Regions from separate parts of the Alkalihalophilus lindianensis genome, predicted to be linked through region 3. Evidence: predicted binding sites of a transcription regulator. Region 3 holds the regulator's gene; each other region holds the start of a gene.
The links. The regulator Rex, encoded in region 3, represses fermentation and respiration genes when NADH is low (regulators of the CRP and FNR family bind a similar motif). The targets are predictions, from matches to a motif close to TTGTGAAATATTTCACAA.
Positions count from the first base shown of each region.

Region 1: the regulator Rex is predicted to act here: its motif matches at 1,214-1,231, upstream of cydD (thiol reductant ABC exporter subunit CydD).
Region 2: the regulator Rex is predicted to act here: its motif matches at 1,040-1,057, upstream of RYX56_RS09060 (AtpZ/AtpI family protein).

Region 1 is NZ_JAWJBA010000001.1:831,772-834,047, forward strand. It holds gene cydD (thiol reductant ABC exporter subunit CydD) at 1-1,174, opposite strand, end outside; gene RYX56_RS04505 (DEAD/DEAH box helicase) at 1,346-2,276, opposite strand, start outside.
Region 2 is NZ_JAWJBA010000002.1:491,047-493,322, reverse strand. It holds gene RYX56_RS09065 (S8 family serine peptidase) at 1-744, shown strand, start outside; gene RYX56_RS09060 (AtpZ/AtpI family protein) at 1,090-1,314, shown strand; gene RYX56_RS09055 (ATP synthase subunit I) at 1,307-1,708, shown strand; gene atpB (F0F1 ATP synthase subunit A) at 1,716-2,276, shown strand, end outside.
Region 3 is NZ_JAWJBA010000011.1:64,558-66,833, forward strand. It holds gene tatC (twin-arginine translocase subunit TatC) at 7-771, opposite strand; gene tatAY (sec-independent protein translocase protein TatAY) at 789-971, opposite strand; gene RYX56_RS19965 (redox-sensing transcriptional repressor Rex) at 1,003-1,638, opposite strand; gene RYX56_RS19970 (ABC transporter ATP-binding protein) at 1,876-2,276, shown strand, end outside.

The sequences.
Region 1 (2,276 bases), on a different contig from region 3:
CCTCCCCACTCGTTGCAGGAATGAGCCCAGCAAGCACATGAAGCAAGGTTGTCTTTCCAGCTCCACTCCGCCCAACGATTGCCACTTTCTCAAATGGAGCAATATGCAATTGAATATCTTTTAATGCAAACTTGTCCTCTCCATACGAAAGGTGGAGGTTCATCAATTCAATCGCAGGAGGCGTATTATTTGTATCAAGCTTTGCTTCACCCCATTTGATCGGAGGTGAATCCTTTTTAAGCTCTTCAGAGATTTTTTTGGTAGCCCCCATACTCCCTCTTCCAGTATGAAAGGCGCTTCCAAGGTCTTTTAAAGATAAATAAAATTCAGGCGCTAACACCAAGACGAAGAATGCAGCATGGAAAGTAATGCTTTCAAATAAAACCAAGCGCAGACCCACTTCAAGAGCAATTAACCCTATACCAAGCATTGAAATGAATTCAAGCATTAAAGACGAAATAAAAGCAATTTTTAACACGTCCATAGTAGCATCGCGAAATCCATGACTACTTTTTTGAATGGACTGTTTTTGCTCTTTAGCTCGACCTAATAGTTTAAGCGTTGTTAAGCCTTGCAACGTATCAAGAAACCGACCAGAGAATGCTGCTAACTTATCCATCTGCTCTTCAGATTTTTGCTGCGTCTTCATCCCGATAATGATATAAAAAAGCGGGATAAAAGGTGCTGTAATGATCATGATCAAAGCCGTATAAATATGTGTTGTAAAAACAGCTATTAAAATCATCAATGGAATAATAGATGTTTGAATAACTTGTGGAATGTATTTGCTAAAATAACTATCAACCTCATCGACTGCATCCATCATCACACTTACCTTCTTACCCGATTGTCCCTCAAGAGATGATTGAAGTGGATTTGTCGTATAGCTCTCGACCAAAGATTGTCTGAGCTTCGCCTTTACCGAGGTCGCCATACTCACCCCAAGATAGCCATTTACATAGGTAAGTGACACTCTAAGTAATAAAGCGCCTAATAGCCAGAGAAGCATCGAAGTGATTTCTTTGAACGAAGCACCTTGAAGAAAGACATGATCGACGATTGTTACGATAAAGTAAGCTTGTGCCACAACGGAGGCCCCTGTGAGTATAGCCGTCATGATAAGCAGCAGTCTTATTTTTTTATAGGATTTAGCTATTTGCTTAAGCTCTGTCATATGCATGTTCTCCTATTTTTGTTATAGTCAAACTAAAGTTAGTGAAGTTTTTCACAATGTTTGTATGAAGTCTATTATAAACAATCTCTACAGAAATTGCATCTGATCTGATTGAACGAAACTTGAACTTTCTAAAAAGCCACCAATATCTGATTGGTGGCTTTACTACACTTATTTTTTTGCTTCATGAACCTTTAACTGTTTCCCTTTAACCGTACGTTCACGCATTTCTCTTAACACGAACGGACCTTTTCCATTTAAAATTTCCACGTAAGTAGAATTTTCTTGTATCGTAATAATTCCAATATCATCAGCTTGAATACCATCAATCGATGAGATCGTTCCGACAAAATCAACCGCTCTTATTTTTTTCTTCTTACCACCATTAAAATATAACTTCATAATCGTTTGATTAAGTTCTTTTGCTTTATCCGTCTTAAGAACGGGATCTTTGTTTAGTTTTAAGTGATACGCATTAGTAGCCTGTTGAACATCTTTTTTTGTTGGGGGCGATACTCTTACGAGCGTGTGACCAACAAACTCCTCAATCTCTTCGATAAACTTTTCTTCAAACGGTGCAACAAATGTAATCGCTTTGCCTGTTTTTCCAGCACGTCCTGTTCTCCCTGTACGATGCACATAACTTTCTTTCTCTTCCGGTGTATCAAAATTGATAACTAACGAAATATTTTCAACGTCGATTCCTCTGCCTGCTACACCCGTTGCTACTAAGTAACGAAACGCTCCTCGCTTAAAATCATTCATCACACGAAAACGATCTTCTTGTCTCATTCCACCATGTAATTTTCTTGCAGGAATAGTCGCTTTTGATAATTGTTGTTGCAGCTGATCCACTTGGAGTTGCGTTTGACAAAAAATGATGCAGCTATCTGGATTTTCAGTAATTAATACATCTTTTAGTAACTGATATTTTCCCTCTTTTTCTGCTTCAATTACAGTATGTGAAATTTTAGCTGTTTGATTGGATGGGTGTATGACAATGTTTGTTGGATTGTTCATATGCTCGTTAGAAAGTTCCTCAAGATCCGTTGGAAAAGTTGCAGAAAATAACATGGTCATTCTCTCTTTTGGCAACGTTTCA
Region 2 (2,276 bases), on a different contig from region 3:
AATTCGGCTAAAAAACTTACATCACCTGAGGGTGAGAGGTATTTGCCACATGAACAAGGGGCGGGTAGACTTCAGGTCGATAAAGCCCTTGAATTAAAGACACTTGTCTATCCAGGAGCTGTGACATTTGGGAAGTGGACGCGTGAAGATCCGAGGGAGAAACGAGAAATTACCTTTACCATTGAAAATCACGATCGTGTTGCGAGGACGTATCATGTCACTCCGCCTTTTGAAGCACCTGACGGATTGCAGTGGGAGGTCCCGTTTGCTACAACGCTTAACCCAGGCGAGAAGCGTGAAGTAGTAGTGGAGCTCGATATGCTGCCGTCTGTTTTAGCAGAAGGTATTCATCACGGTGACATCTTAATCGAGGGAGGACGAGAAACGATCTCTGTTCCTTATGTGTTCTTTATTGAAGAGCCAGATTACCCGCGTTTGATGGCATTCAATTTTGGACAAGGGGATGAGAAGGGTACGTATCGATATGAGTTGTATTTGCCTGGTGGAGCGGAAGAGTTTGGAATTGTCTTGTATGATCCTGACACATTTGAATTTGTCACCTTTTTAGACAGTAAAAAAGACATAGGTCGCGGGATGGTAGAAGGTACACTAGAAAACATTGATCTCTCAGAAGGTGTCTATAAAGCCTTAATTTATGCAGTGAATGATGGGCAAGAGGATACCATTGAGGCGTGGATTACAATTGGAGAAGAACTTCCTCCGAAAAGTCAAGGAACTGAGTAAGAAGAGTGCGTGCACTCTTCTTTTTTTAGTGGGGAGGGGAGTCGGACGATAAACGACACTTCCTTACATTTTCTACAAGTATTCGCGTGTAACCCTTCCTACCCATTAATAAAATACTTGTGCCATTTTCTTACTCAAATATGTATAAAACCCTCTAAAAATGTGGAATATGACAGAAGTGTGAACAAAGGAAGATATCGACAAATCTCTTTTTTTTTAGTCGGAAAACACATTGACACATACTTTTGGCTATTGTACGATTACAAAGGATATGATGATAAGGTTTACATACGAAAAGTGAAAAGGTTCAAAAAGCTCTGGAAAAGCTTGAGGGGAGCGGTGTTCATGTCTACTGGAAAACGCAACCCATGGCGCGCGATGGCGCTTGTTTCAATCATCTCATCCTATGTCGTAGGAGGAGTAGTTGCAGGTGTGTTTACCGGGTTATGGCTTGGGAATCAATTTGGTGCTAAACCAGTTTTCCTCATAGTATCTATCCTCATTGGTTTGGGCGTAGGTTTTTATGGCGTAATGAAGACAATTGAACCGTTCTTAGGAGACGATGAGTAATATGACTTCACTAGAAGGAAAAATGAGACAACAAACGATCATTACTAGTATTTTACTGGTCTTGTTTCTCATAGGTTACCTCGTCACCCCGTTCAGCAAGCAATTCCTCGGCCTACTTTTAGGTCTTTCCGTTAGTTTTCTTAATCTTTGGACAACCTATCGCAAGGCACAAGTCGTTGGAATGGTTGCCGACAGAAGAAGAAAACAATCATTTCTTCCATTTATCCTTGCAGGGTTCGGTTTTGGAATTCGCATTATTCTGACGATTTCTGCGGTTTATTTGGCCCTTATCTATCCAGATATGTTAGATGTTATTTCAGTCATTGCAGGGCTTGCCCTGATCTATGTCATTATTATCCTTGATATGCTAGTTCAATTTGTGAGAAAGAGGTGAACTCAATATGAATGATCATGTAGCGCCTATACGAGAGTTTATGGGGCTGAGCTTCAACATGTCCACGGTGCTAATGACCACAGTGGCGTGTCTGATTGTGTTCTTGATCTGTTTTATCGGAACAAGGCGTCTCGCTATGCGTCCTTCTGGAATGCAAAACTTTCTAGAGTGGGCAATTGATTTCGTCCGTGGAATCGTTAAAGCGAACATGGGCTGGAAGGTCGGTGGACAATTCATTGCACTCGCCTTCACCTTACTATTTTATGTGTTCGTTGCAAACATGCTCGGGTTACCATTTGAGCTATACAACCCGAATACGCACGAAGTTTGGTGGAAATCACCAACATCTGATCCAGTCTTAACCTTGACAATGGCGGTGTTAGTCGTAGGGCTGACTCACTATTATGGGATTAAGATTCGCGGAGTTGGCGAATACATGAAAGATTATATCCGTCCTGTACCATTCTTATTACCATTTAAAATTATTGAGGAGTTTGCTAACACGTTAACTCTTGGTATGCGTCTATTTGGTAACGTATATGCAAAAGAAATCTTAATGATTTTACTT
Region 3 (2,276 bases):
CTTGACCTACTTCTTATGTTGATTTTTTTCCTCTTCTTCCATTAAACGCTGAGCTCGTAACACCTTTCGATAGGTCAACCTTGATACCCATATACTGAATTCATATAGAAGTAACAGAGGCAACGTAACCATCAAATGACTCAACAGCTCAGGTGGTGTGATAAAGCCGGCGATCACTAGTAATAAAAAGTAAGCCAGTTTTCGCACGCTCGATAAGAAAGCTGGGGTGATCAGACCTAATCTAGTCAAAAACATGACCACTACTGGTAACTGAAACAACAATCCAAATGGCAATGTAATTTGGAACAAAAAAGAAAAGTACTCATTAATTCCGTAATGCTCAGTAATATTCAATCTCTCCGCTAAATCGCTCATAAAATGAATAATAAACGGAAATAAAATGAAATAAGAAAAAGCAATTCCTGTTAGAAATAAAATAAAAGCAATAGGAATATAAGCTAGAGTAGCTTTTTGTTCATTCTCATGCAACCCCGGTCTAATAAAAGCCCATAATTGATATAAAATCACAGGAAAAATAATAATTAGAGCACTTGCAAAGGCAAATGTCATAAAGACTCTAATAGAATCAGTCATCTTAAAAGCATGCATCGATAAATCTTGCGCAGTCGGTGCATTTTGTAGATACGTAATTAACGGTGTGGCTAAAAAGAAGCCGGCAATGAGTGCAATTAGAAAGAATACAACGACGATCATAATCCGACGTCGCAACTCTCCAATATGGTCCATTACCGACATATCACGTGCTTCCATTTATAAACCCTTCCTGCTTAAGCTTGATCTTTAGTTGTTTTCTTTTTATCGTCCTCTTCGTCAGCCAAGCCTTTTGTGGCGTTTTTAAATTCACGCAATGTATTTCCTGCTGCCTTCCCAAGCTCTGGCAGCTTCTTTGGTCCAAAAATCAACAATGCGACAAGTCCAATAATAACAATACTTCCTGCACCTAAACCCATAGGTAGCACCTCCTTGTCCAATCTACTCTTATTATAACGGATAATGCTTCAAAAAATAAACCAATGCCTGTAATTCTACGGATAAGTCTATATGATGAACTCTAACTGAATCTGGAACTGATAACCTTGCTGGAGTAAAGTTCAAAATCCCTTTAATACCTGCATCTACAAGTCGATCAGCAATCTTTTGCGCTGCTTGAGAGGGCACTGTGAGGATGGCTACAGTTACTTCTGGATCTAAAATGTTCTCTAAATCGTCAAGATTGTAAATTTGTACTCCGCCTACTTCCGTGCCAATTTTTTTATCATCAACATCAAAAGCCATCTCGATTTGGGTATTGTTATTTTTTGAGAAGTTGTAATGGAGAAAAGCAGTCCCCAAGTTTCCCACCCCAACTAATATCACTTTCGTTAATTCATTCTGGTCAAGTGTTTCTCTAAAGAAGGAAAGTAAATAATTGACATTGTAGCCATATCCTTTCTTACCAAGAGCTCCAAAATACGAAAAGTCTCGACGAATCGTTGCTGAATCTACTTTCACTGCTTCACTTAGTTCAGTTGATGAAACACGCTGCTTGCCTGATGCATGTAGGTTCTCTAAAAAGCGGTAATAGAGTGGCAATCGTTTTGCTGTTGCTTGAGGAATTTTTGCTTGTTCTGGTTTCAATTAAAATTCCCTCCTCTCCTAGCGTCTCTGTTTAAACGATCTATGGTCCACAAGCACTGTATGATTAGTTCTAATAAGTCATTCTTTTTCAAAATAAGACAAACATTAGTATCATTGTACACCATTTACACTATAATGTAATCGTTTTACGTACTCGTCAATAAGTTGTTGATTAATCCTATATACGTTACACTTAACGAAGAAAACTACTGATATGTAAGGATTGAGGGATACCCCATGATTTTATTACAATGTGTAAACCTTTCAAAATCATTCGGTGCAGAACCGATTTTATCAAACATTAAACTAGAAGTACAAACTGGCGACCGTGTAGCACTAGTAGGCAGAAACGGAGCCGGAAAATCAACTCTCTTAAAAACAATTGCAGGTCAGCTCTCGTTCGATAGTGGGGATATTATCCGTCCTAAAGATGTTGAGATGGGTTATCTCGCACAGGATACAGGACTCGAATCCGGCCTATCTATTTGGGAAGAGATGCTCACCGTCTTTACCCCTCTTATGAAAATGGAAAAAAGACTTAGAGAAATGGAACAGAAAATGTCGGACCCAGATCTATTAAACAACGATACAAATTACAACAAATTATTAGCAGAATATGATCAGTTGCAGTTGGATTT